Linked DNA regions of Myxococcus hansupus. The main gene of each other region encodes a partner of the protein of the gene in region 2 in a complex. Links are inferred from orthologs where the notes say so. Each region holds a gene or a part of one and is shown on either strand. Other genes may lie near its edges. The genes, in order: dnaN and A176_RS21695.

Region 1 (15,086 bases), 2.7 Mb from region 2 along the record:
CACGCAGCCACCACCGGAGGACCGGCTCGCGCGGGCCATGGCGCATCCGTGGGCGCCTCGCGTGCTGGGGCTGCTCGCGGTGGGTGAGCTGATTGGAGACAAGCTGCCGATGGCGCCCGCGCGGGTGATGGTCGTGCCGCTGACGGGCCGGATGCTCTCGGGTGCGCTGGCGGCGGCCAGCGTGACGCCGGAGCGCCAGCGGGGACGCAGGCTCGCGGTGGCGGCGCTTGGAGCGGTGGCGGCACTGGCGTCGAGTTGGGCCTTCTATGCGCTGCGGCGCACCGCCACGAAGAAGCTGGGCGTGCCCGACGTGGCGGTAGCGCTGACGGAAGACGCCCTGCTCGCGGGCCTCGCCTCGCGGCTGCTGCCCACCTTCGAGGCGCCGACAGGACGCGTGGTCACGCTCCCAACGTAACGCGCCGATGGCGCGCGCGATGCGCATACCGCCCGCGCTACTCCGCCGCGTGGGCGATATGCCTCTCGCGAGGCCACGCCGCCAACGTCACGAACCGCATGCGTCGCTACCGCCCACGCCACGCCGCCGCGTGGGCGATATGCCTTTCACAAGGCCACGCTGCCAACGTCACGAACATCAAGCGTCGCTACTGCCCACGCCACGCCGCCGCGTGAGATGCCTCCGCTCGCGAGGCCACGCCGCCAGCGTCACTACCGCCCACGCCACGCCGCCGCGCGCGCGGCGTGCACCAGCGTGGGCAGGTCCTTCCCATCCAGGCCCGCGTCGGCGTCAGCATCCGCTGTGGGTACCCGCACGCGCTCGGGTGAGAACAGGCGCGCGGGCGTCTGCCCCTGCCCACGAAGCAGGATGAACAGCCGCAGCGCGTCCCGCAGCCGCTCCACGTCGGGGCCCTGCTCGTCCCGCGCCCGCTGCGCCGCGGTCCACAGCCGCGCCCACGCGGTCTCCTCGTCCCAGGTCCCCACGGGCCGCTCACGCGACAACACCGCGAGCCGCGCGGCCACCTCGAACAGTCCCGCGCGGCCTTCGCCAAATGCCTCACACGCCGGAAGCCGGATGTCTCCAGACGCGTCGACCTCCGCGGACTGCGACGGCACCTCACCGCCAGCACGCCCCAGGTCACCGGACACAGCGCGCCCCAGCTTCGCCTCACGCGCCGCCAGCCACACGAGCAGCGCCGGCACCTCCGCATCGAGCGGCACCACCGGCTCCAACTGCGTCTCCATCAACGCCCGCAGCCGAGCCCAGGCCACCCCGCGCCAGAACGCCGCGTGCAGCAGCAGCTCCGGCCCGCTGCGAGGCACCCGCTGCGGCGCCCGAGACGCACGCGCCTCCAGGAACCGCTTCACCTGCCCGCGCGTATCGAAGTGATCCAGCCGCTGCCACAGCGCCGCCAGCGAGCCCTCCGCCAGGGGCAGCGCCCGCTGGAGCGCCTCCGCCTCCTCCACCGTGAAGGGAAACAGCCCCTCCGGCGCGGGCCGCTTGAACACCTGTTCGAACACGTCCGCGGCGGCGCACGCGGCGCGCAGCTCCGGCAGGTTGCGCGGCAACAGCTCCACCGCCCGCGCCCAACTGTGCCGCCCCAGGAGCGGCCCCGCCTCCAGCACCGTCTCTTCCAGCTTGAGCAGCGCCTCGCCCAGCGTCGCCGGACGCGCCGCCACGGGCAGCCGCTTGAAGGCCGCGTGTTCCACGGCCTCGCGCAGGCGCTCCACCTCGCGCATCAGCTTCAGCGGCTCGGCTTGCTCCGGCCAGCCCTCCGCGGCGGCGCGGCGCTTCAGCGCGGCCAGGGTGGCGTCCACCTCCGGCTGCGCGCGCGCCACCTCCAGCAGCAGCTCGAACTGCGCCCGCACACGGTCCTTCCAGAAGAAGGCCGTCAGCATCCCGCGCAGCGCGCGGTAGCGCAGGCGCGTGGCCTCCAGGAGGTCCGCGCGGTCCTCCAGCCGGGCGCGCAGATTGTCCGGATGCGTGGCCATGCCTTCACCATAGGAAGGCACCGGCCCCGTGTCAGGCCCCCCAGGGGGCCGATCGCCTCACGAGTGAACGGAAGGCGCCGTCCGCTCACACCCGCATGGGCATGACCACGGCGGTGAAGCTGCGGTCGCCAGGGGCGTGCAGGACGCCCGGGCTGTGCTCGTCACCCAGCTCGAAGGACACCTCGTCCGTCTCCGTGACGGCGAGCACGTCCATCAGGTAGCGCGCGTTGAAGCCGATGACGACGCTGTTGCCCTGGTAGGCCAGGTCCAGCACGTCCTTGGCCTCGCCCAGGTCCGGGTTGCTGGCGGTGATGATGAGCTGGTTCGTCTCCAGCCCGATGCGCACCGCGTTGCTCTTGTCCGCCGACAGCAGGGCGATGCGCTTGAGGCTCTCCAGCAGGCGCACCTTGGGCACCAGGACGACCTTCTCCCCTTCCTTGGGGATGACGCGCTGGTACTCGGGGAACTGGCCGTCGATGAGGCGCATCACCATGGTGAGGCCCGGCTTCTTGAACAGTGCCGAGTTCTCCGCGAAGCCCAGGTGGCACTCCGCGTCGGGCGCCTCGTCCAGCAGGCGCTTGAGCTCCATCAGGCCCTTGCGGGGGATGATGACACCGCTCTTGAGCTTGAAGTCCCCCGGCAGCTCGCGCTCCACCAGCGCCAGACGGTGACCGTCGGTGGCCACCATGCGGACCTTGCCGGTGGACTGGGGCTCGAAGAAGACGCCGTTGAGGATGTAGCGCGTCTCGTCGCTGGAGATGGCGAACTGCGTCTTCTTGATCATCTCCAGCAGCGTGTTGCCCCCCACCTGCACCAGGGGCGCGTTCTCTTCCTTCGGCAGCTTGGGGTACTCCTCGGCCGCCATGCCCACGATCTTGAAATGGGCCGAGCCGCTGGAGATGTCCACGTAGTTGTTGGCCAGCTTCTTCAGCGTGACCTGGGCGTCCGGCAGGTTCTGGACGATGTCGAAGACGTACTTGGCGCTCAGCGTGACGGCGCCCGTCTTGATGACCTCGGCCGGGTGCTCGGACACGATGCCGATGTCCAGGTCGAACGCGGTGACCGTGATGCCGCCCTTGTTCGCGGTGACGAGCACGTTCGCCAGGATGGGCATCGTCGTCTTGCGCTCCACGATGCCCTGGGCGCGGTAGAGGGCCTTCTTCAGCTCGTCGGCGGCGATGCGGAATTCCATCGGAGGGCGTCCTTACAGGTCACGGCCCTGGAGGCCGATCATGCAGGCCGGATGTAGCCCCTGCACTCCTCTCCGTCAACGCGCGGAGTGCAGCGCCACGACAACACTGTGGGAGGCGAAGCACCCCACCCACCCGCTGCAACTGACCGCCAGTCACCAATCCAGCCCCCGGGCTGGCCCCCAGCCGCGAGCCGGAGCACACTGGCGCCTCTTTTCCGCTGGAGCCCGTCATGAACAGCCGCCCGCTGCTGCTCGCCGCTCTTATCCTTGGCCTCGCATCCGGGTGCAGCAAGCCGCCCGGCGCCTCGTCCGCCCCGCCGCTGGCGAGCGAGAATGGAACCCCCTCCTCGGAGCCGGCCGGCAACGCCGCACCCCGGGACAGTGAGAACGGAACGCCCACCATGAACGCCCCCACCAACGGTTCCCAGCCCAAGCAGGGTGAGAGCACTTCCTACATCGTCAAGGACAGCGGCGTGCGCTGCTTCGCCCCGCCCTGCCCCACCTACAACGCCTTCCCGGCGGACAAGCCGGACGCGGAGCCCATCCCCGTGCACGAGCTGGAGCTGTCCAGCGTGGCGGAGGGCTCGGACGAGAAGATGGAGTCGTTGATCCGCAAGACGCTGGACGGCACGGGGCTCAAGGTCCAGGGCACCCTGGAGACGCGGCCCAACGCGGGGCCCGCCGGGGCGGCCACCGTCCTGCGCGCCAGCAAGGTGGAGAACTGAGCCAGCCCACCCGGGTGGGACTCAGATTTGGATTCCCACCTGGAGGCCGGGCCAATGCTGGAGGCGTTGATCCGGCTCCGGGTTGCTCTCACTGAAGGGCATCCGGGTGATGCTGTCGAAGTCCGACGCGCCCCAGGAGAACCAGGCGTTGTACGTGGGCCCGGCGAACACGGCCAGGCGCGGCAGGAGCTGGAAGCCCACCATCAACCGGGCCTGCCCCAGCACGTTGCCGCCGTCGCCCTCCAGGGGGTTGCGCACCGGCTGCACCGCGCCGCCGGTGACGTCCAGGTCCACCCAGAGCCGCCGGGCGAGCGTCATGTGCCCGCCCACGCCCACCGCGAAGTTGAAGCGCGCGTCGCGGCCGGGCTCCAGGCCCGCCATCAGCGTCAGGTAGATGGGGCCGCCGCCAATCTTCACGCCCATGTTGGCGACCTGGATGTCGCTGGCCCAGAACTCCATGTGCGCGCTGCCCCGACGCAGCCCACGCGAGGCGGACTCCGGGGCGCCGTCACCCGCCTGCTGCGCGAAGGTGCGCTCGCGTCCGTCGAGAAGCGTGAGGCGGTGCGCGAACAGGGACTCGGCGGACGCCGCTCCCGCCCACAACCCGAATGCGAGGAGGGCAAAGGATTTCATCACTCATGCTTTTCCAGCGTGAGGGACACCTGCGTCAAGTTCCCGGGCAATGACAGTGCTGCCGAGGATGCGTCGGGTTTTCCCGACAGCGCCCGCGCGGCGGCCAGCACCGGTTCCACGTCGAAGGGCGCGTCGGAAGCGACGAAGATGAAGCGCTCGAAATGGGGCGCCGCGTCCAACTCGTAGGCGCGGGAGAGCGCCTGCGTTCCGGAGGGCGCCAGGGGCATGGCCTGGGTGCCGCCCTCCTCCGGCGCGTGCAGGGTGACCGCGCCGTTGCCGTCCACCGAAACGATGACGCCATGCGAGCGACCCGCGGCCACGTACGCCACCTGCACCACGTCACCCGCCGCGGCGGCGGCTCCGTCTGCGAGGCGCTCCGGGCGGGCGGCGGCCTGCCGGTGGATGACGAGCTGCGGTGCCAGGCCCTTGATGCGCGTCACTTCCGGGAAATCCCCGGGCGCCGTGCGGGGCTCCACCTGTCCGGCGGGCCAGACCACCACGAAGAGGGCCACCGCGGCGAGCGCCGGGACCAGGCCCCACGCGGGCGACAGGTGGAAGGAAGGGCGCGGCGCGTCCTGGCGCGACGCGCGGGCCTCCACCTCGCGGACCACGCGCGCGGGCGGCAGCGTCTCCAGGGTGGCGCGCGAGTCCGCCTCCAACGCGGCGAGGCGGGCGGGGCCGTCGGGCTCCTCGGCCAGCCGGGCACGGGCGGCGGCCAGCTCCGTGGGCGGCAGCTCGCCCAGGGCGATTCGTTCCAGCAGCCAATCCGGGGTGCGGTGGGCGGATGTCATGCGGCCTCCAGCTCCAGCTCTTGCAACACTGCGGACAGCGCGCGCAGACGCTTGCGCACGCCGGACACGGACAGGCCCACCTCGCGGGCCGTCTCCTCCAGCGTCATTCCATCCACCAGGTGCAGCACGGCGATGTCCTGACTGGACGCGGGCACCCGGCCGAAGAGGCGATCGAGCAGCCCCCGCGCGGCGGTGCGCGCCTCCGTGTCCTCGGCCGCGGCAATCTGCAGCACCAGTTCGTCCTCCCGATCCTCCGGGCGCCGCTTCGCCCCCCGCAACTTGTTGAGACACACGGTGGTGGCGATTCGGTGCAACAAGCTGGAGGGCGCGGCGTCCTTCAGCGCGCCCTGGTAGCGGAGCAACTGGACGAACACGTCGTGCATGGCGTCCACGGCCTTCTCCTCGTCACGCAGGAGGAAACGGCAGCGCCGGAGCACCTGGGGGCCGTAACGCCGGTAGTAGGCCTCCACATCGATTGACACCGGTCTCACGCCTCCCTCGGTTGCCGTGACAAGGGGAACACCGCCCGCCCGGAGAACTGTCACCCGGGCTGTTCCTTTTCAGGGCCCACACTGGCGCGTGCGGAAGCGCGACCCTAGTACCCAGGTACAATGCGGCCCACGGAATCGGTAAAAGCTACAAGCAAGCAGGCATGCAGGCGCGAGAAAGAAGGACTGGCCTGTGTCGGGTTGGCGATGAAATCGGGGCGCATTCGCTGTAACTGAGAAACGCAATCCCGCTACCGTCACCCCTTCGCCCCCCTGCGCCCGACTCCGTGCTGACCTCTCACGACTCCGCCCTGACCGGACTGCTGAACGCGTACCTGTCCGCGCAGCTCGCCGGCAACCGGCGGGAGGCGCTGCGGCTGCTCGTGGACGAGGGACTCCTCCAGGGCATCCCCATCCAGACGCTGCACCTGGAGGTGATTCAGCCCGCCCAATACGAGATTGGCCGGATGTGGCAGGAGAACCTCATCTCCGTGGCGCAGGAGCACCTGGCCACCGCCGTCTCGCAGCTCGCGCTGGCGCACCTGTATCGGCACCTGCCTCGGGACGCCTTCAACGGCAAGGTGGTGCTCGTCTCCTGCGTGCAGGGGGAGTTGCACGAGGTGGGCGCGCGCATGGCCAGCGACTTCCTGGAGATGGCGGGCTTCGACGTGCGCTTCCTCGGCGCCAACGTCCCGCCGGAGCACCTGGCCCGCATGGTGAACGAGATTCAACCCGACCTCGTCGCCCTTTCCGTGACGATGTCGTATCACCTCCCCGCGCTCCGGGAGGCCGTGGCGCACGTGCGCAAGACACGCCCCAACGTCCCCATCGCCGTGGGAGGACTGGCCTTCCGCTGGGCCCCCGGGCTGGAGACGGAGCTGGGCGTGAACTTCTTCGGCAAGGACGCGCGGGAATTCGTCGCGTCCGCCTGCCGGGTCCTGGGAGTCTGAGAACCGCATGGAGAGCGTGAGCAAGAGCGTGGAAGCGCGGGCGGACCGGCTGGCCACCGCCTCGCAAGAGGCGCTCTACCAAGACCCCTTCTGGGCCGCCCGCTACGGCCTGGAGCGGGCGCAGCGCTTTGGTGACGAGGACGCGCGCTTCCACGTGCGCTACCTGGTGCAGGCGCTGGAAGAGCAGCGCCCCTCCGTCATGGAAGGCTACGCGCGCTGGCTGCGCACCCTGCTGGTGACTCGGGGCATGTGCTCGCGGCACCTGGATCAACACTTCGCCGGCCTGGCCACCGCGCTGGAGGCGGAAGGTTGGGGCCCGGGCACCGCGCCCCACGACTACGTGGGCGCCGCGCGACAGGCCCTGCGCTACCTGGACGGGCCTGCTCGCCTGCTGGAGGAGGAGGCGCCCGGGCTCTCGCGCGCCGCCACGTCCCGCCTCACGCTCTACATCATCCCCGAGGACCAGCCGCGCCTCGAGGAAGAGCTTCAGTTGCAGTTGTCCTACCTCGCGGACGCGCTCGCCGCCGGCAAGCCCACGCTCATGGGAGACCATGTGCGCTGGTACGCCGGCTTCTGGCCGCGACGCGGTTTTGGCCTCCTGGCATTTCCCAGTGTGCTGGGCATGTTGAAGTCCGTGCTGGGCTCACGTCACCCCGAAGCACGGGCGCTCCTCGCGGAAGCGGGAGTGTCCTGGGAGGAGACCCGTTCATGAGGCATTCCGCCTCTCCGGAGCCGCAGTTTTTCGACGACCTCAGCCGAGAGGTCGCCCTGGTCTGCGACGCGGGGGGTACGCTGACGTGGGTAGACCCCCGCGCTCGCAACCTCCTCGCCGCCGAGCCTGGACAGACGCTGCGCGCCCTGGCCGCACAAGGCACCGAGGAGAAGGTGGACCGGCTGCTGGTCCAGGCCCGCGACGAGAAGGTGGAGGGTTGGGAGCTCATCCTCTGCCGCGACCAGATGCCCGCCACCTTCGCCTTCCGCGCCCGCCCGCATGAGGGCGGCGTGTTGATGGTGGGCAGCCTGGTGCCGGAGGACTACGGCGTCGCGCTCGAGCGGGTGAGCACCACCCTGAGCGAGCTGTCCATGCTCCACCGGGAGACGGAGCGCCAGCAGCGCGAGCTCAAGCGCCGCGCGGACGAACTGGCGCGGCTCAACTCCGAGCTGGAGGAGTCCAACCGCGGCGTGCGCAGCCTCCACGCCGCCCTGGACGAGAAGGCGGAGAGCCTCCAGCTCGCCGCTGAAATCAAGAGCCGCGTGGTGGCCAACGTCAGTCACGAGTTCCGCACGCCGCTGCACTCCATCCTCGGTCTGTCGAAGGTGCTGCTCAATCCCATCAACGGCCCCTTGAGCGGCGAGCAGGAGAAGCAGGTCCAGTTCATCCGCAACTCGGCGGAGGCCCTCTTCGAGCTGGTGAACGACCTGCTGGACCTCTCCAAGATGGAGGCCGGCAAGACGACGCTGCGCCACAGCCGCTTCGTGGTGCGCGACGCGCTCAGCGCGCTGCGCGGCATGATGAAGCCGCTGCTGCCGCCCGGCTCGCCCGTGGAGCTGCGCCTGGTGGAGCCCGCCGAGCCCCTGGAGATGGAGACGGACGAGTCCCGCCTCAGCCAGGTGCTGCGCAACCTGGTGTCCAACGCGCTGAAGTTCACGGAGAGCGGCCACGTCAGCGTCTCCGCGGAGCCCGGTCCCCGCGACACCGTGGTCTTCACCGTCCAGGACACGGGCATTGGCATCGCGCCGGAGCACCACGAGCGCATCTTCGAGGAGTTCTCCCAGGTGGAGAGCCACCTGCAGCGCAAGGCGAAGGGCACCGGCCTGGGCCTGCCCCTGGCGCGCCGGCTGACGGAGCTGCTGGGCGGCACCCTCTCCGTGAAGAGCACCCTGGGCCAGGGCGCCACCTTCACCATCACCATCCCGCGCGTCCACGTGGAGATCGCGGAGATGACGGGCCTGACGGAGCGCAGCGAGCATCTGGACCCCAGCCGCGCGCCGGTGCTGGTGCTCGAGGACGACCGTCAGACGCTCTTCCTCTACGAGAAATACCTGGCCCGCTCCGGCTTCCAGGTGCTGCCGGTGCGCAGCACGGACGAAGCCCGGCGGGTGCTGGAGCGCGTGCGGCCCGCCGCCATGGTGCTGGACGTCATGTTGGAGGGGGAGACGAGCTGGAGCTTCCTCGCCGACATGAAGAACAACGAGTCCACCCGCGACATCCCCATCCTCGTCGTCACGGTGACGGACCGCGAGCAGAAGGCCCGCGCGCTGGGCGCCGACGAGTTCTGGCTCAAGCCGGTGGATGAAATCCAGCTTCAACGCAAGCTGCAGGCCATGGCCCGCACGGGGCCGGTGGAGCGCATCCTCATCATCGACGACGATGACGTGCACCGCTACCTGCTCAAGCAGCTCCTCAAGGACATGCCCTACTCGCTGCTGGAGGCCGCCGGTGGCAAGGACGGCGTCCGGCTGGCCCGCGAGAAGTCGCCGCACCTCATCTTCCTGGACTTCGTGTTGCCGGACATCACCGCCTTCGACGTGCTCGACGAGCTGAAGGCGGACCCCCGCACGCGCGACGTACCCGTCATCCTCCACACCTCGCACGAGTTGAAAGAGGACGAGCGCACCCGCCTGGCGAAGGAGACCGCCGCCATCCTTTCCAAACACACCCTGAGCCGCGAGGTGGCGATTACGCGCATCCGGGACGCCCTGTCCAAGGCGGGCCTCGGCGCGAACGCCATGATGGAAGGGAGCCGCCGTGGTTGAATCCCGTCTGGCCACCGTCCTCAACGTCAACGACGACGACGCGAACCGCTACCTCGTCAACCGGCTCCTGTCGCTGGCGGGCTACAACGTGCTGGAGGCGGCCACCGGCATGTCCGCGCTGCTGTTGGCGCAGCAGCACCGACCGGACGTCGTCATCCTGGACGTGAAGCTGCCGGACATCAGCGGCTACGAGGTCTGCGAGCGCCTGCGCGCCGACCCGAACACCTCCGCCATGGCGGTGCTGCACACCTCCGCCACCTTCGTCACCTCGGACAAGAAGGTCCGCGGCCTGGATGGCGGCGCGGACGCCTACCTCACCCAGCCCTTCGAGGGCGCCGAGCTCATCGCCACGGTGAAGTCCCTGCTGCGCCTGCGTCACGCGGAGCAGGTGGCGCGCAACCGCGCCAACGAGCTGGCCGCGATGGACCGGCGCAAGGACGAGTTCCTCGCCATGCTGGGCCACGAGCTGCGCAACCCGCTGGCCGCCATCATGACGTCCATTGGCATCCTGCAGCGCAGGCCGGCGACCGATGACAAAGAAGCGCGCATGCGCGGCATCATCCAGCGACAGACGAATCACCTGGCGCGGCTGGTGGATGACCTGCTCGACGTCAGCCGCATCACCCGTGACAAGGTGGAGCTGCGCCCCGGCCGGCTGGACCTGATGCCGGTGCTGCGGCACGTGCTCCAGGTGACGCAGCCGCTGGCGGATGCGCGCGGGCTGGCCCTGGACGTCACCCTGCCCGCCGGCTCGATGTGGCTGGACGCGGACGCCACGCGGCTGGAGCAGGTCTTCACCAACCTGCTCGACAACGCCGTGAAGTACACGGACCAGGGCCGCGTCACCCTGCACGTGGCGCAGGAGGGCGTGGACGGCTCGGCGCGCGCGGTGGTGCGGGTGAAGGACACCGGCATCGGCATTCCGCGGGACGTGCTGCCCCACATCTTCGAGCTCTTCGCCCAGGCGGACACGTCCCTGGAGCGCTCTCGCGGCGGGCTGGGCATTGGCCTGACGCTGGTGCGCAAGCTGGTGCAGCTCCACGGCGGCGAGGTGACGGCGCACAGCGGCGGCCCCGGCCTGGGCAGCGAGTTCGTGGTGAAGCTGCCGCTGGTGGACGCGGTGGGCCTGCCCCACGCCGCGCGCAACGCCGCGGACCTCCGGCGAGGCCGGCGCATCCTCCTGGTGGAGGACAACGTGGACGCGCGTCAGGCCATGCGCGACCTGCTGGAGCTGTGGGGCCACCAGGTGGCGGTGGCGCCGGATGGCCTCCAGGGCGTGGCGCTCGCGGTGTCGAACCCGCCCGAGCTGGCGCTGGTCGACATCGGCCTGCCGGGCCTGGACGGCTACCGGGTGGCGGAGACCCTGCGCCACCGCGTGGGCAACGGCATCCGGCTGGTGGCGATGACAGGCTACGGAGGCCCCGAGGGACGGGACCAGGCGATGCGCGCTGGCTTCGACCGACACCTCGTCAAGCCCGTGAAGCCTGACGAGTTGGACCGAATCCTCTCCGAGCTGTGAGGGATTGAGGCGGCGGGCCGGGGCTCAACGGCGGTTCAACGCGTTGGCCACCAGGCCCAGCAACTTCACCTTGGCGGGCTCCAGCGGGCGCACGGTGCGCAGCAGGCGCCGCACCTCGGGGCGCTCCTGCGTCGCCACCGGCGGCTCGCCGGGGCGCGGCGCGCCATTGCTGGCGAGCCCCAGCAATTCGTCCGCGGAGACGTGCAGCTCGTGGCACAGCTTCATCAGCGTCTGCACGCTCGGCAGCATTCCGCCGCGCTCCAGACGCCCATAGACCTCGGTGGCCACATCGATACGCTCCGCGACGTCCGCCTGGGTGAGCTCCAGACGGTTGCGAGCGACACGCGCTGCGGCTCCGATGGTGGTTGCGAGTTTCTTGTCCATGCCTTACCGACCCGGAACGTTTGGCCGCTGGCATAGGACGTACGGGGGCAGACAGACAGAACTTGCCGGGTCAGTCTCCCGTTGTTCACCCATAGGGTTGCTGTGCATGCGGTGGACTCGCGGGGTCCATCCACCGTGCGCGGCCCGCGCGTTTTCTCGACGGAGAAGGGCACAGGGCTGGCCCGGATGGGCCCCCGCGCCGCACCCACCGCACCTGTCAGCGAGGGGACCTGATACGTTGGGCGGCGAATCTCCTACGGTTCCGTCGAGTCCTGCACGCTGTCCCGCCCTCTAGGGTTGGTTCATGTTTTCAACGTGCGCGTAAGGGCTCAGCCGGGCTCCATATCTATCCGGAAATACAGGGCTTGGAACATCCGGGAAAACCTCACCGGGTGTGCGAAAGCCGCTGGGAACCCAGACTGGGGGTATTTCCAGACTCAGGTAACAGAGCGGCGCGGCGTGCTGGGGGCTACGCTGCGCGGCGATGTCAGTCGGCCGGAATCTGCTGGTGAAGCTGTGCGTGGCCATGGGCGTGGTGGCGTTGCCATTGCTGCTGGTCATCCTGGGGTTCGTGCTGCCGGAGCTGCGCGAGCAGCTTCGCGAGGACCGCATCCTGGGGCTGAAGCAGGCGGTGGAGACGGCCTATGGCGTGCTGGAGGTCTACGAGGCCCGGGAGCGCGACGGCTCGCTGACGCGACAGGAGGCGCAGGAGCAGGCGGCGGCGCTGCTGGCGCGGCTGCGCTACTCCGGGGTGGAGTACTTCTGGGTCAACGACCTGGACACGCGCCTGGTCATGCACCCGCACCTGCCGGACATGCTGGGCAAGGACCTGCGGGGCTACCGCGACGTGCGCGGCAAGCCGGTGTTCGTGGACATCGTCCGGTTGGCGCGGGCGCAGGGCGCGGGCGCGGTGTCCTACGAGGCCACGCGGCCGGGCTCGCCAGAGGCCATTCCGAAGGAGAGCTACGTGAAGCTCTTCGCGCCCTGGGGCTGGGTGCTGGGCACGGGCGTGTACGTGGAGGACGTCGAGCGGGAGGTCGCGGCGGTGCGCCAGCGCATCCTCGTGGCGGTGGGCGGCGCGCTGCTGCTGGCGCTGCTGGCGGGCGTGTACCTGTCGCGGCGGGTGGTGCGGCCGGTGCAGGAGCTGGCGCAGGCGGCGCGGCGCGTGGCGCGGGGGGATTTGGACGCGCGGGTGGAGGTGCGCTCCTCCGACGAGGTGGGCCAGCTCTCGGCGGCCTTCAACACCATGGTGGGCGGGTTGCACGAGGTGGTGCGCGCGCTGGTGGAGGCGGCGGGGGCCACGGCGTTGGACGCCGAGCGCATCCGCACGTCCGCGGACACGCTGACCGTGGCGACGCGGGAACAGTCGGACTCGCTGCAGCGCGCGGCGGAGACAGTGCAGGGCATGAGCGCGCGGGTGTCCCAGGGCGCGGAGACGGCTCGCACGGCGGCGAAGACGGCGGTGGCGACGGGCGCGGTGGCGCGCGAGGGCGGCGAGGCGGTGGGGCAGGCGCTGAGGAAGATGGAGGAGATGGCCGGGGTGGTGGAGCGCTCGGCGACGACGGTGGAGCGGTTGCAGGCCTCGGGCCGGGTGACGGCGGAGATGCTGCGGCTCATCCAGCAGGTGGCGGAGGAGACGCAGTTGCTCGCGGTGAACACGGCCATCGAGGCGGCGCGCGCGGGCCAGCACGGCAAGGGCTTCTCGGTGGTGGCGGGCGAGGTGCGCAAGCTGGCGAACCGGACGCGCGACGCCGCGGGGCAGGTGCAGACGATGCTGGCCCGGAGCGAAGCGGACATGCGCGCGGCGGCGGAGCTGATGCGCCAGGGCACCACGATGGTGCACGAGGGCCTGGGCATGTCCTCCACGGCGGGCAACGCGCTGTCACGGCTGCTGGCCAGCGTGAATGAGATTGGCGGGACGGTGGAGCGGATGGCGGACGAGAACACGCGCCAGTCCGAGTCGGGCGAGCACATCGCCGGACGCATCCACGCGCTGTCGGCGCGCTCGACGGAGTCGGTGGCCGGCGTGCAACAGATTGCCCGCGCAGTGGAGGACCTGCACGCCCGGGCCTCCAAGCTGAAGGAGCTGGCCGCGCGCTTCACCGCGCGGGCTTGAGAGCCGGTGGGCGCCCGCTGGTATCCTGGCGGGCATGCGCCACGAACGAGGTGTGCTGCTCGCCAGCGTCTTGCTCGCAAGTTGCTCCAGCGCACCGTGGATGCCTCGCGAAGCCGAGCACTATGGATTCACGACGTCCGCCTCCCGGCGCGTCTGGGTCCGAGGGCCGTGGGAGGCCATCGTTCCCTCCAACGACATCGACGAGGTCATCGACCAGCTCTGCCCCGCCATCATGAAGTTGCCGGGCGCGATGGACCGCGACTATGGCCAGGAGTATTGCGGCGCGCTCTACACCCTGGGCGATGGGGTCTACCACGCCAGCTTCCCCTCACCACTCGGCCCCAGACGCCCCGTGGGGCCCAGCAAGCGGAAGACTTGTTATGCCCCCATGAGCATCCGCGATGAGCGTGGGCGGGCCTCGGTCATCGCGGACTACCACAGCCACCCGTGGTTCCCGTCCCCCATGTCCGAAGAAGACCGGAGAGCGAACACCCAGCGATACTTCATTCGCATCCAGTTCGACGCCCGGTGCATCATCCACAAGCTCGTCCCCTACGCGAACGAGCCTCGGCCCGGCGAGCTGTACGTCCGGGTGGACAAGCAGTGGCGGCTCGTCGGACACATCCTGCCTGACGATAAAGCCACGGGCCGCATCACCACGGTGACGGAATGAAGCTCAAGGTGCTCCTGTCCTGCATCATGCTCGCCGGCTGCGCCACCCGGCCCGGCCCTCTACCTCGTGTTCCTCCTGCGGAAGCGGCGTGGTTCAAGTTCCCCGATGCCTTGCCCGCGGATACCCGGCGCGAGGTCCCCGCGGCAACGGCGGCCGCCATTCAACTGGCCATGGATGATTTCCGGCCACGACATGTCCGCTTGCCCGAGGACGCGTCCGCCGTGGAGGTGTGTCTGAACCAGCGGCAGTCCTACGACGTGCGCACGGCGCCTTCGACAGAGGGAATCCTGCTCGTCCGATTCTCCGTCAGCCCCGGTGCCTGCATGCAGGAAGGCGCCGTCAACGACATGGGCGCCACCTACGCGGTGGACACGCAAGCCTGGCGCATCCTGGCGGTGCAACTGCCATGACGCCCATCCGCCCCTCTTCGCTTCTCGGGCTCGGTGCCTTGTCCCTGGCCTGCGTCACGGCTCCCGCGCCCATTCCCCGGGCGCCGGCTCAAGAAGCGGCACGCTTCAGCTTCCCACTCGAGCTCCCAGCAGAAGGGATGCTCCATCTGGATGGAAACACCGCCGCCGCCATTCAGCTCGCCCTGGAGGACTTCCTCCCGCGCGGGGCGCCGCTGCCCGCCGGCATCCCACCCGACGAAGCCTGCCTCCATCAGCAGCAGTCCTACGACGTGATGTCCGCGCCAGGGCCGGAAGGCGTGGTCCTCGTCCAGTTCACCCCAAATGATGCGGTCTGCCCTCCCCCACCCGGCCTCTCTGTCGAGGCCCGCTCCGGCAAGCCACTCCTGGACGTCACGACCTACGCCGTGGATGTTCGCACCATGCGAATCCTGTCCGTCGGCGTGCACGTTCGTCCGCGCTCATGATTCACGTGGCCGCGCGCTTCACCGCGCGGGCTTGAGA
Region 2 (14,993 bases):
GTGAGGCCGTAGCCCTCGTAGACGGTGATGCCGAGGTTGTCGATGAACTCCGCCACCTCCTTGGAGATGGCCGACCCACCGGAGAAGGCGTACTTCAACCGCCCGCCGAAGCGCGCGCGGACCTTGGAGAAGACCACCTTGTCGAAGAAGGCGTGCTGGAGGTCCAGCAAGCCGCTCGACTTGCCCTGCTCCGCGAGCGCGCGGCGCTGGGCCGCCACCGCGAGGCCGCGGTGGAACATGAACCGCGTCACCGCCTTCTCGCCGGCCATGCGCTTCTGCAGGCCGTCGTAGATGCGGTTGAAGATGCGCGGCACGCTGAAGAGCAGCGTGGGCTTCACCTCGGAGAGGTTGTCGATGATCTTCTCGACCGCCTCCGCGACGGCCATCGACGCGCCCATGGACAGGAGCGCGTGCAGCTCCACCGTCTGCCCGAAGACGTGCGCCCAGGGCAGGAAGGCCAGGGAGCGGTCCTCCGGCGTCATGGGGAACACCTCGTGCATCGCCGACACGTTGCGGGCGATGTTCTGGTGGCTGAGCATCACGCCCTTCGGCTGTCCCGTGGTGCCGGAGGTGTAGATGAGGCCGGCCAGGTCCGTGGGCTTGGGGCTCACCAGCGGCGTGGGCGTCTCCGCGCCCCGGCGCAGCAGCGTCGCGAAGCTGTCCGCGTCGCTGGTGGTGCCGCTGAAGCGGATGAGGTGCTCCACGTTCGGGAGCTCCGCGCGCACGGCCTGCAGGCGCTGCGCGATTTCATCCGTGGCACAGAAGACGACCTTGGCGCCGCTGTCGTTGATGATGAACTGCAGCTCCTTCACCTGCTGCGATTCGTACATCGGGACGTACGCGCCGCCGAGCGTGTACGTGGCGTACGCGCCCACGGCCCACTCCAGGCGGTTGTTGGAGATGACGGCCACGCGGTCGCCCGCGCCCACGCCCAACTGCGCGAGCCCCCCTCTCAGGTCGTCGACCATCTCCCCGAAGCGAGAGTAGGTCGTCCAGACCCACTGCCCGTTCTTCTTCTCTCCGAAGAGTTCGCGGCTGCCGAAGGTGGAGGTGCTGCGCTTGAAGATGTCGATCAGCGTCTGGAACTGCGGGAGCTGCATGAGGGGGGCTCCACTGGTTTGGGAAACAGGTTGATTTGAGGTGCCATAGCTTAGAGCTGAATGCATCCTCTGTGGGCCCCTTCGTGAAACTTCACGACCCGCCTGCACACGATCGTGAACACGACGCAGTGCGGCGGGTCTCCCGGATAACCCGTAGTCCGTTACATCAGTAGGTGGATCCCAGTTTCCCGAAGCTCTTGAGCGCCTTCACCTTGCTCTTCTTCACGAGCGAGCGCCGCGCGTCCTCGCCCTCCGCGCTGTCGTACTCGTCGAGCGCGGCCTGCTGCTCTGCCTGGTCGGTGGCGACCGCGGCGGCACCGGCGACGGCGCTCGTCTCGCGGAAGAGGGCCTGGTTCTGTTGCAGGTAGAGCTTCGCCTCGTCCTTGCGGCCCTCGCTGAGCGCCTCGGCGGCCTTCTGCATGTTGACCGCGCTGCGCGCCCGGGCGGCATAGACGGTGGCGTCGCGGTCTTGACGGGCCGCCACTTCCTCGCGCCGGTCCGTCACCACCGCGGACAGCGAGGCGGTGTTCAGCGCGGCGGCGTCGCGGATGAGGTCGGAGTACGCCAGCTTCAGGTCCACCACGGGGACCGTCCTGCCCACCGCGTCGCCGCTGACGTTGAGCCGCACCACCACGCGCTCCAACTGGCCCGCGGAGAAGTCCGGCAACGCCACCTGCACTTCATTGCCCGTCTGGCTGGCGCGGTAGCCGAGCACCTCACCCAGCGACGTTCCCGCGGGCAGGGTGAAGGTCATCGTCACGGCGCGCGCCACCGTCGTGCCGGCCTGCTGCAGGTCCTTCTGGAAGAGGGTGGAGAGCTGGGCGGCGTCCTCGAGGAAGCCGTAGGCGCCTGCGCCGTACTCGGCGAAGCCCTGCATCAGGTCCTCGTTGAAGTCGGTGCCCACGCCAATGGCGCTCAGGGTGATGCCGGAGGCGCGCATCTCGCGCGCCAGGCCGGTCAGGTCCGCGTCCGCGGTGAGGCCCTCGGTGGGCTGGCCGTCGCTCATGAGGATGAGGCGGTTGACGCCGAAGGACTGCTGCGCGGTGGACAACTGGTAGCGGCCCGTGGACAGGCCCGCGCCAATGTTGGTGCCGCCCTCGTCCCAGATGCCGTCCACGTACTGGAACATCCGCTCGCGGTTGCCCGCCGTGGCCTGCATGGCCGGCAGGCTCTTCACGTCCGAGCCGTAGTGGACGATGGCCAGCCGGTCCTCGTCGTTCAACAAGCCGATGAGGTGCCGCGCCGCCTGCTTCGCCTGCGCCAGCTTGTAACCGCTCATGGAGCCCGAGCGGTCGATGACGAGCGCCAGGTTCACCGGGCTCCGCTTCGCGCCGGGGACCTGGGCGCCCGTCACGTCGAAGGTGGCGAAGAGCTCGGAGGCGCCCGCGGGGATGTACGGATGCGACAGCCGGCTCGTCAGCGTGAGCGAGCCGCCCGTGGTGGACGGGGCGACGGGAGGAGGCGGCGGCTGCGGCGGGGGAGGCGGCGTCAGGACCGAGACGGTGTGGGGCTCTTTCGGGGTGCCGGCCCCCATTTGCGGAAGGCCGAGCACGAGGGCGGTGAGCGCGAGGCCACCAGCCAGACTGAGGAAGAGGACCGTTCGGTTCATGCGACAGGGCTCCTTGCGGAAGACGGCGCGGGCCCTGTCTTTACGAACCAGCCGCGCGGAAAGGTCTACCCCTCCGCGCGAAAAGTGTCGGGTGGCCTAACGCGGGATGAGCGCGCCGGCGCAGAAGAAGGGCGAGTTGTTCTCGCCGAACGTGCGCCGGTAGAAGGCTTCATCCGCGGAGCGCAGCGCCTCCAGCGTGTCCTGATCCAACAGCAGCGAGCGGCACGACATGCGGCCGGGCAGATCCGGGTTCACGTCGTTGGTGTCCGTCACGTCACAGGACGAGCCGCCCTCGACGCAGGGCTTGGTGCAGTAGCCGCGCGCCGGCGCGTTTTCGTTCAGCGAGCCGTCCTCGTTGAGGGCGCGGGGGTAGTCCTGATCCCGCACGCAGATCAGGTCCTCGCATTCGACGGAGCCGAAGGAGATGAAGTCCTGCCGCGGGGCGATCTCACGCTCCAGGATGGGCATGGTGCGGGAGTTGTTGGCCGCCTCCTCTTCGGGGGTCGCCTTGCGCACCAGCGTGCAGGGCTTGCCAATCTCGCTGGCCACCTCACAGCCACCCAGCAGCAGCGCGGTGGACATCATGAGGGCGGTTCGCACGAACATCTTCATGGGACCTCGGACCTCTACAAAGGGGGGATGGGGCACGGGACCTCGGGCCCGCGAGCCCGGGAAGGGTAGCACAGCCCCCTGGAACACCAACGTCCCCGTACGACGGTGCGACGGGTGGAATTATGAAGGAATACCGGAGGGATAGGTCGAGAGCAGGCGTGCTCGGAGCGGTTGATGGTTGGGAATACGACCGATAGGATGTGCAAGCCGAGAGTCGCGCTGAACCCCCGGTGGCAGTTACGCCCCCCTCCCTCACGGAGCCTCCGGATTTGAACCGCCCCAAGTTGCTGCTCGCCCTGTGTCTGGTGCCCGCGCTGGCATCCGCTCAGAGCCAGGAAGGCATGGGACTCGACCTCACCGACGAGTCGCAGGCCGAGTCATCGCAGGACGCAGAATCACCCGTGCCTCCTCCCGTCGAGGAGGCCACTCCGGCCGCGGCGTCCCGCCCCGCGGACGAGCCATTGGAAGCGGATCCGCAGTTGCCGTTGGTGGACATCACCCAGGAAGACCGGGTGAAGAGCGTCCAGCGGAAGGTCTACCTCAAGAAGGGCCGCTTCGAGCTGACGCCGCTCCTGAGCCTCTCGGTCAACGACCCCTTCTATTCGAAGGTGGGGCTGGCGGTCCGGGGCGCCTACTACCTGGCCGACACGCTGGCCATCTCGGCCCGCGCGACGGCGATGCAGGTGGTGCCGTCGGATGACGTGCGCACCGCCAAGCGGACCTTCAACAGCAAGATCTTCTACTCCGTGCCCCAGTGGTCCGCGATGGGCGACGTGGAGTGGAGCCCCATCTACGGCAAGGTGGCCTTCCTCAACTCCATCCTCCACTTCGACGGCTACCTGCTGGCGGGCGCGGGCGTGGTGAGGACGGAGACCTCGGCGCTTCCAGGGCGGGGGCTCAATCCGGCCGCGGACCTGGGCCTGGGCATGCGCTTCGTGGCCCAGGACTACATCGCCGTGAACGTGGCCCTCATCAACACCTCCTATGTGGATCAGCCCCTGGGCAGCAGCAAGGGCGCCATCCAGAACGTCATGACGCTCAACGCAGGCATCTCGCTGTTCCTGCCCTTCAAGTCGACGGGGAGGGACTCCGAATGAAGCGCCTTCTTCGTGTGCTTCTCGCCCTGTGTCTCACCGCGCCCGCGCTGGGGTTCGCCCAGACGGCCGAGGAGACGGAGGCCGGCGACGTGTCCGAGGTGGACAAGGACCGGCTCGGGCCCCTGCGTGAGCGCGTCCGGCCGGTCTCCGGCCACGTGTTCCTCAAGAAGGGCCGCTTCGAGTTCAGCCCGTCCGCGACGCTGTCGCTGCGTGACGCGTTCTACAGCAAGTACATCTTCGGCGGCACGCTGACCTACCACCCCATGGAGACGCTGGGCATCAGCCTGCGCGTGGGCTACTCCGTGAACACGGTGGCGGGCGCGGCGCAGAAGTGCACCTTCGGCGACGGTGGTGAAGGCTCCACGCGCGGCTGCGTGCCTCCCACGATGGACGAGCTCGACGGCAACGCCCCCGGGCAGATCCGGCTGCTGGGCGGCGCGGACGTCCAGTGGGCGCCCATCTACGGCAAGGTGTCGCTGCTGGCCGAGACGTTCGTCCACTTCGACCTGTACGGCATCGCGGGTGCCTCCGTGGTGCAGTACCGCGGTCCCGGCGAGACCCCGGGCAGCCTGGCGCAGAACTACCTGACCCCCGGCGCCAACCTGGGCGTGGGCGCGCGTTTCTTCCTCAACCGGTGGATCACGCTGCGCACCGAGCTGCGTGACCTCATCTACGTGGAGAAGGGCACCGAGGTCTCCGGCAACTACCTGCGCAACCAGCTCCTGTTCGAGCTGGGCGTCTCCTTCTTCTTCGGGTCCGAGTCATGATGCGCTCCATTCGGCTCATCCGCGTCGCCGTCATCGGGCTGTCGCTCGCATGGACGGCCCCCACGTTCGCGCAGAGCTTCGAGGGGCTGGACCTGTCCGGTCAGTCCAAGAAGAAGAAGCGTCCCACGGGCAAGAAGAAGAAGCCCGCCCGCGGCAAGGCCCGCACCGACAAGTCGAAGGCCGCGCCCGTTCAAGAGGATGACGGGGACGACGACGACACCTCCGCCGACGACACGTCTTCTTCCGTGGCGCCCGCCTCGGAGTCGACGACGCCCGCGCGCGCGCCTTCGCCCACCCCCGCCGCGCCGCCGGCGAACACGGGCATGGGGCTGGACCTGACGCAGGAGTCGCCCAAGCCGGCCGCGCCCACCATGTCCTTCGACGCGGTGGACGTCTCCGGCAAGACGGCCGACCGCCAGCGCCTGGAAGTGGCCGTCAGTCTCTTCAAGAACGACGAGTACGAGAAGGCCTCCATGGCGGCGCACGAGCTGCTGGGAGACCCGAAGCTGGCGGGCCTGCACACCGAGGCGCGCTACGTGCTGGCCAAGTCGCTCTACCGCATGGGCATGTACCACTCGTCCCTGGGTGAGTTCTCCAAGATCCTCTCCCTGGGGCCGTCCACCAAGTTCTTCAAGACGAGCCTGGAGTGGCTGTTCTTCATCAGCCGCAAGACGAAGAACGAGACGGTCATCCTCGACGAGATTGCCCGGCACGCGAACCAGGAGTTCCCGGAGAAGTACCGCAACGAGTTCCGCTACCTGCTGGCGCGCTACCACTTCGTGCGTGGCCGCGCGTTGGACCAGGTGGGGCAGCCGGAGGAGGCGGACAAGAGCTTCGCGGAAGTGAAGCGCCTGGCGCTCACCATCCCGCAGACGGACACGTTCTTCCCCCGCGCCAAGTACCTGGAGGGTCTGTCCTCCTTCCGCAACGGCAGCCGTCAGAAGGACGCGGCGTCCAAGCGGGCCAACGGCGAGATGCTGGCGGCCATCGAGGCGATGAAGGAAGTGGTGCGCCTCACCCGTCCGGTGGCGGGCAAGAGCGCCGAGCAGGCGAAGCTGGACAAGTCGCTGCGCGAGCTGGCCTTCATGCAGCTTGCCCGGACGCACTACGGCATGCAGCAGAACCGCTTCGCGCTCTTCTACCTGGGCAAGGTGGAGCGCGGTAACACCCAGTGGCTGGAGTCGCTCTTCGAGTCGAGCTGGGCCAACTACCGCGTGGGCCAGTACGAGCAGGCGCTGGGCAACCTCATCACCCTGTCGTCGCCCTTCTTCCGCGAGGAGTACTTCCCGGAGGCCCTCATCCTGAAGGCGGTCATCTATTACGAGAACTGCCGCTACCGGGAGTCCAACATCATCCTCCAGGACTTCGAGCGCACCTACCTGCCGGTCCACGACCAGCTCGAGGCGCATGTGAAGAAGAACATGGACGCCAGCGAGTACTACTCGGTGCTGGCCGAGGTTCAGAAGAAGAACAAGGAAGGCCTGGAGAAGAACGAGACGGACGTCATCCTGGAGCGCATCCTCCGGCTGGCCCTCACGGACCAGGACCTGCGCAAGACGAACGACTCCATCCTCGAGCTCGAGGGGGAGATGGACGCCTTCGCGAACCGGCCGGACACCTTCAAGTACTCCGAGCTGAGCAAGTCCCTGCTGGACGGGCTCAAGGTGCAGCGCACGGCGCTCATCTCCGAAGGCCGGCATCATGGCCAAGGGCAAGCTGGAGACGGAGCTCGTGGCGCTCAAGCAGCTCCTCGCAAACGGCCTGCGCATCAAGTTCGAGACGACCACCAAGGAGAAGGAGTTCCTGGAGGAGCAGCTCAAGGCGGGCGGCCGCACGGCCATCGTCAAGAAGTACAAGTACTCCGTCGCCGTGCAGGACGACCAGCTCTACTGGCCGTACGAGGGCGAGTACTGGCGTGACGAGCTGGGCACCTACCAGTACACGATGACGAAGGGCTGCATCGAGCGCGACACCGCGAACCGTGGCGTCCAGTCCGCCGAGGCGATGTAACGCGCTTCGGCCCAGGACTTCTCCCCATTCCAGCCGCCGGGGCGCTATCTTCGCGCCCTGGCGGTTTTCTTTTGCGCAAAGGGGCATCCGGTGGTGCGGCGGGCGGCGTCACTCCGTGTCGTCTTCGGAATCGTGGCGCTGGACCTCATCGGGTTCGGCATCCTGATTCCCCAGTTGGGCGTGTACGGCGTGCGGTTCGGCGCCTCGCCCTTCACGGTGGGGCTCCTCATCTCCATCTACTCGTTGATGCAGTTGGTGTCGGCCCCGGTGCTGGGCCGGCTCAGTGACAGGTACGGCCGCCGGCCCGTGCTGCTGATGAGTCAGGTGGGCTCGCTGCTGGCGTACCTACTGTTCGCCTTCGCGCAGTCGCTGCCGCTGCTGTTCCTGGCGCGTGTCATCGACGGCATCTCCGGTGGCAACATCTCCACCGCGCAGGCGGTGGTGGCGGACATCACCCCTGCGCGGGACAGGGCGCGGGGAATGGGCGTGATTGGCGCGGCCTTCGGGCTGGGCTTCGTGCTGGGACCGGCGCTGGGCGGCTTCCTGGGCGCCTGGGGCGGCAACCTCGCCATCGGTCTGTTCGCGGCGGGATTGGTGGCCATCAACCTGACGGGCACGTACTTCTACCTGCCGGAGACCCGCGTGGCGGGCCGTCCCGGCGAGGGCCACGCGCGGACGCTCAAGGGCGCCACGCTGGCCATGAACCTGCCGGTGGTGGGGCGGTGCCTGGTGCTGATGCTGGTGTTCACCACCGCCTTCGCGCAGATGGAGGGCACCTTCTCCGTCTACCTGCTGACGCGCTTCCTGTCGTCCGGCCCGGTGCCGCTCCAGGAGGGTGGGTTGTTCCTCCGCGCGGCGGTGACGGACCTGGACGTGCTGCGCGAGGCCAGCCTGCGCTCGGGCTGGCTCTTCGCGGCCATTGGCGTGATTTCGGTGCTCGTGCAGGGCGGCCTGGTGCGCCGGCTGACGGGGGGGCCGGGCAGCAAGCCCGGGCGCGAGGCGCTGCTGGCCACGGTGGGCTTCGGCCTGACGGCGGCCGGACTGGCCCTGTTGCCGGTGGCGCCGGACTATGCGTGGCTCTTCCCGGTGATGGGGCTGTTGGCGGTGGGCTCGGCGTTGGTGACGCCGTGTCTGTCCGCCCTGGTATCCCTGCATGCTCCGCCGGAGCGGCTGGGGGCGGTGCTGGGGGCCTACCAGGCCTTTGGCTCACTGGGGCGGATTCTGGGGCCGGCGTTGGGCGGGTGGCTCTTCACCCGACTGGGGCCGGGGGCGCCGTATGGGACGGCGGCGGCAATGGTGGCGTTGTCGGGACTTTTGGGCTTGTCCCTGGTGACGCAGGCGAGAATGGCAGGCGCGGGGGCCGAACAAAGGTCCTAAGATGGAGGACATGGTGGGGACGCAGCCGCAACCGGTGACGATTGCCTTCGATGTCATGGGAACGGACCACGGCCCGGCCGAGGTGGTCCGGGGAGCGGCGATGCTGTCGCTCGAGTCTCCCCACATCCATACGCTTCTGGTGGGGGACCGCTCGCTCATCGACGAGGCGCTGGCGGAGACGAAGCACAACGGCGAGCGCATCTCCGTGCAGCACGCGGCGGACTTCATCGGCATGGACGAGAAGCCCGGTGAGGCGCTGGCGCGCAAGCCGAACGCATCCGTGGCGGTGGCCGCGCGGCTGGTGGCGGAGGGCGAGGCCCAGGCGCTGGTGTCCGCGGGCAACACGGGCGCGGGCGTGCTGGCGTGTGCCCGGCACTTCCAGCTCATCCCCGGGGTGCGGCGTGCGGCGCTGGCCACGGTGTACCCGACGCGCTCGGTGCGCGGCGCGAAGGGCGACCCGTTCTCCCTCATCCTCGACGTGGGCGCCACGGTGGAGGCCACCGCGGACGACCTGGTGACGTTCGCGGTGATGGGCTCCGCCTACGCGCGCATCATTTCGCAGAACGACCGGCCCAAGGTCGCGCTGCTGTCCAACGGCATCGAGCCGCAGAAGGGCCCGCCCCGCGTGGTGGAGGCGCACGCGCGCCTGTCGGAGATGAAGGACATCCACTTCATCGGGAACGTGGAGGGCATCGACATCCCGAAGGGCACCGCGGACGTCATCGTCACCGACGGCTTCGTGGGCAACGTGTGCTTGAAGATGCTGGAAGGCGTCCACGACACCGTGGTGGAGCTGGCCCAGTACGCCTACAAGGAGAGCCTCCGGTGGCGCGCGGGCCTGGCCATGCTGTCCAGCGGCATCCAGCGCATCAAGGACATCACGGACTGGAACCAGTACGGCGGGGCGCCCATCCTCGGGTTCGATAAAATCTTCATCAAGGCGCACGGGCGTTCGAAGTCGCGGGCCATCGCCAACGCGGGCAAGGTCGCGGCGAAGGTGGTGTCGAACAACCTGGGCGCCGCCATCCGGGAAGGCCTGACGAAGTGAGCCTGCCGGACCGCATCGATCCGCGACCGCCGCGGCGCATCTACCGGTGGGACCTGGACAAGACGTACCTCCAGACGGAGTTCGACTCGCTCCGCGACCTGGTGCGGACGGCGTTCCAGAAGGCCCACCAGAAGGTGGCCGTGCCCGGCGCCAGCGCGCTCATCCGCGAGCTGTCGGAGAACGGCGACTCGCGGCTGTGCATCGTCTCCGGCAGCCCGAAGCAAATGCGGGCCGTGCTGGAGGAGAAGCTCAAGCTGGACGGCGTGCGGTGGGACGAGTTCGTCCTCAAGGACAACGTGGGCAACCTGCTGCGCGGCCGCTTCCGGGCCCTGCGCGGGCAGGTGGGCTACAAGCTGCCCGCCATCCTGGAGAGCCGCGTGCACGCGCCCGTGGAGGCGGAGGAAGTCCTCTTCGGTGACGACGCGGAGGCGGACGCGTTCATCTATTCGCTCTTCGCGGACCTGATTGCCGGCCGCGTGGATGAACGCGTGCTGTCGCAGGTGCTGGAGGCCGGCGGCGTCTACCCGGACGACGCGATTCGCGTGCGCGAGGCATGGAAGAAGATTCCGGTGGGCGACCCGGTGCGCCGCATCTTCATCCACCTGGACCGGCTCACGCCGCCCGCGCACTTCACGGCGTATGGCCCCCGCGTGGTGCCCATCTTCAACTACTTCCAGGCCGCGCTGGTGCTGCTGGCGGATGGCCACCTGACGGCGCCGCAGGTGCTGAAAATCGCGGTGGAGATGGTGCAGACGGCGGGGCACAACATCATCACCCTGTCCAACTCCTTCCAGGACCTGCTGCGGCGCGGATTGCCGCTCCAGCAGGCCGCGGTGGCGCTGTCCCAGGCGCTGGAGGGGCCCAACAAGCTGCTCGCGGCGATGCGGCCCATGCCGGACATCCTGGCCGCGTTCAGCAAGCGCCTGGCCGCGCTGGGCACGCCCCCGCCGCCGCCGCCGGTCCAGGCGGTGGACTACGTGTCCCTCATCCACCACGCGCTGCCGAGAAACCACAAGGGCCGGTCCAAGCCCGGGTAGGGCGCGGCCTGCCTGGCTGCCCTGGTGGCGGACCTGCGTTCCCCGCGTGGCCCGGCCCCAGAACGTTTTCCGGCGCTGGGGTGTTGATACAGGACAGTGAAAACGCGTTCCCCGTCCCGAGGCCCGGAACAGGAGGGCAGGCGATACGCCCCGCCAGCCGACGACATCCGACAACAATGTCGTCACTCGCTACTCCCTACCCGGAGGATGCGGTATAGACGGCTGGCCATCAAGCGCTCCGTGTGGGGCGCCACTGGCTGATGACGCGAGATTTGACTGAAACGCCGCCTGCCGGCGGTCTGCTGCCACCTGCGCCCGAGAACGACGCGCGCGAGGTTGCCTCTCCCGAGGCGGCAGGGACTTCCGAGCGCGGCGCACAAGAGGTCCCCATGAACTCCAATCCGGAGCTGTCGGCGCCCCCCGAAGAGGACAGCGCCTCCGAGCCCCAGGCCGCCAACGCGCAGGCCCCCGAAGAGACCCTCGAAGCCCAGGCCGCCACCCCTGCCGAGCCGGCGTTCCCGCCCCCCGCTCACGCCGACGCTGAGTCGGACGACGAAGAAGAGGAAGACGACGAGGCGGACGCCTCCGACAACGGCCTGGATGAAACCGTCCTGGGCGCGGAGGCCGCCGAGGCGGTGCTCGCCGCCGCCGAGGCGGAGGACGCCGCCGAGGCCCGTGACGAGGACCTGGAGGAGGTGCCCACCGTCCTCGAGCCCGAGCCGGAGCCCACGCCCGCGGAGCGCGCGCTGCATGCGCCGCACGTGCGGCCCACCGGTGAGCCGGCGGAAATCGACCCGGACGAGCTGGACCCGGACGCGCTGAAGGTGGTGCTGCGTCTGCACCAGCACGGCCATCAGGCGTACATGGTCGGCGGCTGCGTGCGCGACCTGCTGCTGGGGCGCAAGCCGAAGGACTTCGACATCGCGACCAGCGCGACGCCCAACGAGGTGCGCGGCATCTTCCGGAACTGCCGGCTCATTGGCCGCCGTTTCCGGCTGGCGCACGTCTACTTCAAGGGCGGGAAGATCATCGAGGTCTCCACCTTCCGCGCGAATCCGACGGAGCTGGAGGCCGCCGCGAACGCCAACAGCGGCGAGGAGGACGGGGACGGTGAGGACCTGCTCATCACCCACGACAACGTCTTCGGCACGGCCCAGGAAGACGCGCGCCGCCGCGACTTCACCATCAACGGCCTGTTCTATGACGTTGCCGAAGGGCGCGTCATTGACTACGTCCGGGGTCGCCGCGACCTGGACGAGCGCTTCATCCGCACCATCGGCGACCCGGAAGTGCGCATGCGTGAGGACCCGGTGCGCATCCTGCGCGCCGTGCGCTTCGCGGCGAAGCTGGAGCTGGACATCGAGTCGCGCACGTACGCGGCCATGGAAGGCGCGGTGGAGGACCTGCCGCGCTGCGCTCCCGCGCGCCTGCTGGAGGAGACCTTCCGGCTCATCCGCGGCGGCGTGTCCGCTCCGGCGCTCAAGCTGTTGGACGCGCTGGACGCGCTGAAAATCCTGCTGCCGCCCGTCAACGCCTACCTCAAGCAGCACGGCAAGGAAGGGGAGAAGACCTTCTATGCCTTCGCCGAGTCACTGGACCGGCGCGTGTCCTCCGGCGAGGCGCTGGACGACGCCATCCTGCTGGCGATGTTGCTGATTCCCATCAGCCGCACGACGGGGCCCGAGGAGACGCAGGAGGGTGGCCGCGCCTCTGTGTCCCAGGTGGTGGAGGACCTGCTGGCCGGGTTCGTCCAGTCCGCGCGCCTGCCGCGCCGCATCGCCGAGCGCTGCCGCATGCTGCTGTTGGCCCAGCGCACGCTGTCGGGCGAGCGCCGCCGCCGCAGCGCCGCGTTCAAGCGCCACCCGCTCTTCAACGAGGCCCTCACCGTCTTCGAGATGACGGTGGAGGCCACGGGTGAGAACCGCGAGCAGTTGGAGGCATGGAAGGCCGGCGAGGTGCCGCAGCCGCGCTCTGCCGCCGGTGAGAGTGATGGGGATTCTGGTGGGCAGCGCAAGCGCAAGCGCCGCCGCCGTCGTCGCCGTCCCTCCTCGAATGGCTCTTCTGGCGACAGCGCCGGTGGTTCCGAGTCGAGCTCGGACGCGGGCGACGCCTGAGGGTGACGTCTCTCGGCTCGGGGCACGACTCCGGGCCGAGTCTGTTGGGCGCGGGCCCGCCAACGCGCGAGCGTTGAGCCTCCGTGCTGGGGCAACGCACGCCTTGATGGCATGAGGCGCCTTCGCGGCTCAGGACTTCGGCCCGTTTGGCGCTGTCGGTAGCCCTGCGAAGGGGCAACGCACGCCTCGCAAGGATGAGGCGCCTTCGCGGCTCAGGGCTTCGGCCCGCTCTTGTCCACGGGCCGCTCGGAGCGGTGGTCTGGATTGTCGGTGGCTTCGCTGCCCGCGATGTCCGCGGTGGTGATGGCCTTGCTGCCGAATCGCTCCGCGATTTTGTCCAACGTCGCGTTCAGCTTCGCCGTGCGCGGCGCGGCGGCGGGAAACAAGCCAAGCTGGGGCGGCTCCTCGTCCAACTGCACGCTGACGCCAGTGAGCCGCAGCGGCTTGCCCTGGTGTGATTTCTCCAGCAGCTCCAGCGCGGCGCGGTAGAGCGTCTGCCCATCATCCGTGGCCTCGCGCAGCGTGGTGCGCCGGGTGATGAGCGTGAAGTCCGAGAACTTCAACTTGAGCTGCACGATGCGCCCCTTCAGCGCCGCGCGCCGCAGCCGCCGGGCCACGCGCAGGGCCTGGGCATGCACGTGCGGCTTGAGCGCCTCCGTCCCCGCGAGGTCCTCGTCGAAGGTGTCCTCGGCGCCCACGCTCTTGGCCGCGCGGTCCGGCACCACCTCGCGCGTGTCGATGCCCTGGGACAGCTCCCACAGGTGCCGCCCGCTGGAGCCCAGCCGGTCCTCCAGCCACTCCAAGTCCCTGCCCGCCACATCCCCAATCGTCTTCAGCCCGGCCAGCTTGAGCGCCTCCTCCGTCTTCGGCCCCACGCCCCACAGGCGTGACACCGGCAGGCCCGCGAGGAACGCCACCGTCTCCTCCGCGCGCACCTCCCGCTGCCCGTTGGGCTTGGCGAGGTCCGAGGCAATCTTCGCCACGAACTTCACCGTGGCCACGCCCGCGGAGGAGGGCAGGTTCAGCTCGTCGGCAATCTCCTTGCGGATGCGCCGGGCGATGTCCGCGGGCGTGCCGAAGAGGCCCACGGACGCCGTCACGTCGAGGAAGGCTTCATCCAACGAGAGCGGTTCGATGAGCGGTGTATAGCGTTCGAAGATGGCGAACACCTGCTCACTGGCCTCGGCGTACGCGGAGAAGCGAGGCTTCACGACAATGGCGTGGGGCGCGGCCTTCGTGGCCCGGGCCATGGGCATGGCGCTGCGCACGCCGAAGGGGCGGACCTCGTAGGATGCGGCGACCACCACGCCGCGTTGGGCGTGACCGCCCACGATGACCGGCTTGCCCCGCAGGGCTGGGTTGTCCCGCTGTTCCACGGACGCATAGAAGGCATCCATGTCGACGTGGATGATGGCTCGCATGATGTGAGTCATTGTAATGGGGCCCTCTGACGCCTGGCGGAGACCGACATGAAGAGCCTGACGGAATACCTGTGGTTCGAGACGCGGGAGCGGCGCGAGCTGGTCCGCCTGACCGACACGGTGGCCTCACTGGTCCGCAAGTGTGGCATCCAGGACGGAATGGTCCTCGTCTCCGCCATGCACATCACCGCGGGCGTCTTCGTCAACGACGACGAGCCCGGCCTCCACGAAGACATCTGGGAGTGGCTTCAGCACCTGGCGCCCGCGGGCCCGGACTACCGGCACCACCGCACGGGCGAGGACAACGGCGATGCGCACCTGAAGTCGATGCTCGTCCACCACCAGGTCATCATCCCCGTCACCAACGGGAAGCTGGACCTGGGGCCCTGGCAGCAGGTGTTCTACGCGGAGTTCGACGGCCAGCGGCGCAAGCGCGTCATCGTGAAGGTGATGGGGGAGTGACAACGGCGCTCAATCCCGCTGCTCGCCTCGCGGCAGGGGGAGTCCGTGCCGCTCCAACTCCGCGCGCAGCTCCGGGGGCAGGGGGCTGCTCACCGTCATCTGCTGGCGCGTCACCGGGTGCGTCAGCCCGAGCGAGCGGGCGTGCAGGAAGAATCGCCCCAGCCCGGGGGCCTCTCGGCCACCGTAGAGGCTGTCTCCGACGATGGGCGCGCCGATGCCCGCCAGATGCGCGCGCACCTGATGCAGGACGCCGGTGAGGATGCGCACCTCCACCACGCTGAAGTCCCCCGAGCGCGACAGCACCGTGAACTTGGACACCGCTTCCCGGGCATCCTCGGC

The links.
Region 1: the proteins of A176_RS21695 (region 2) and dnaN are in contact, whole or in part, in a solved structure (PDB 1OK7), measured with the Escherichia coli proteins. The link is inferred for Myxococcus hansupus from one-to-one orthologs.

The regions. Positions count from the first base shown.
Region 1 is NZ_CP012109.1:8,321,205-8,336,290, forward strand. Bases 1,087-4,084 are described here. They hold dnaN (DNA polymerase III subunit beta), read right to left. Parts: upstream 3,140-4,084; coding sequence 2,033-3,139; downstream 1,087-2,032. Other genes in these bases: A176_RS32790 (hypothetical protein), read right to left, coding at 1,087-1,947; A176_RS32800 (DUF6748 domain-containing protein), read left to right, coding at 3,541-3,864; A176_RS32805 (hypothetical protein), read right to left, coding at 3,886-4,084. In the rest of the region: A176_RS32785 (DUF1990 family protein), read left to right, coding at 1-415; more of A176_RS32790, read right to left, coding at 667-1,086; more of A176_RS32805, read right to left, coding at 4,085-4,497; A176_RS32810 (hypothetical protein), read right to left, coding at 4,497-5,288; A176_RS32815 (RNA polymerase sigma factor), read right to left, coding at 5,285-5,770; A176_RS32820 (cobalamin B12-binding domain-containing protein), read left to right, coding at 6,064-6,726; A176_RS32825 (hypothetical protein), read left to right, coding at 6,734-7,438; A176_RS32830 (hybrid sensor histidine kinase/response regulator), read left to right, coding at 7,435-9,483; A176_RS32835 (response regulator), read left to right, coding at 9,476-11,002; A176_RS32840 (helix-turn-helix transcriptional regulator), read right to left, coding at 11,027-11,386; A176_RS32845 (methyl-accepting chemotaxis protein), read left to right, coding at 11,871-13,502; A176_RS32850 (hypothetical protein), read left to right, coding at 13,537-14,175; A176_RS32855 (flagellar basal body L-ring protein FlgH), read left to right, coding at 14,172-14,585; A176_RS32860 (hypothetical protein), read left to right, coding at 14,582-15,049. UniProt on the Escherichia coli protein: Confers DNA tethering and processivity to DNA polymerases and other proteins. Acts as a clamp, forming a ring around DNA (a reaction catalyzed by the clamp-loading complex) which diffuses in an ATP-independent manner freely and bidirectionally along dsDNA.
Region 2 is NZ_CP012109.1:5,619,565-5,634,557, reverse strand. Bases 12,089-14,993 are described here. They hold A176_RS21695 (DNA polymerase IV), read right to left. Parts: upstream 14,193-14,993; coding sequence 12,984-14,192; downstream 12,089-12,983. Other genes in these bases: A176_RS21685 (RluA family pseudouridine synthase), read right to left, coding at 14,664-14,993; A176_RS21690 (secondary thiamine-phosphate synthase enzyme YjbQ), read left to right, coding at 14,241-14,654; pcnB (polynucleotide adenylyltransferase PcnB), read left to right, coding at 12,089-12,771. In the rest of the region: A176_RS21745 (AMP-dependent synthetase/ligase), read right to left, coding at 1-1,100; A176_RS21740 (vWA domain-containing protein), read right to left, coding at 1,267-2,709; adventurous gliding motility lipoprotein CglC, read right to left, coding at 2,806-3,315; A176_RS21730 (outer membrane beta-barrel domain-containing protein), read left to right, coding at 3,591-4,418; A176_RS21725 (outer membrane beta-barrel domain-containing protein), read left to right, coding at 4,415-5,185; A176_RS21715 (MFS transporter), read left to right, coding at 7,286-8,572; phosphate acyltransferase PlsX, read left to right, coding at 8,583-9,620; A176_RS21705 (phosphatase domain-containing protein), read left to right, coding at 9,617-10,657; more of pcnB, read left to right, coding at 11,047-12,088. UniProt on the Escherichia coli protein: Poorly processive, error-prone DNA polymerase involved in translesion repair and untargeted mutagenesis. Copies undamaged DNA at stalled replication forks, which arise in vivo from mismatched or misaligned primer ends.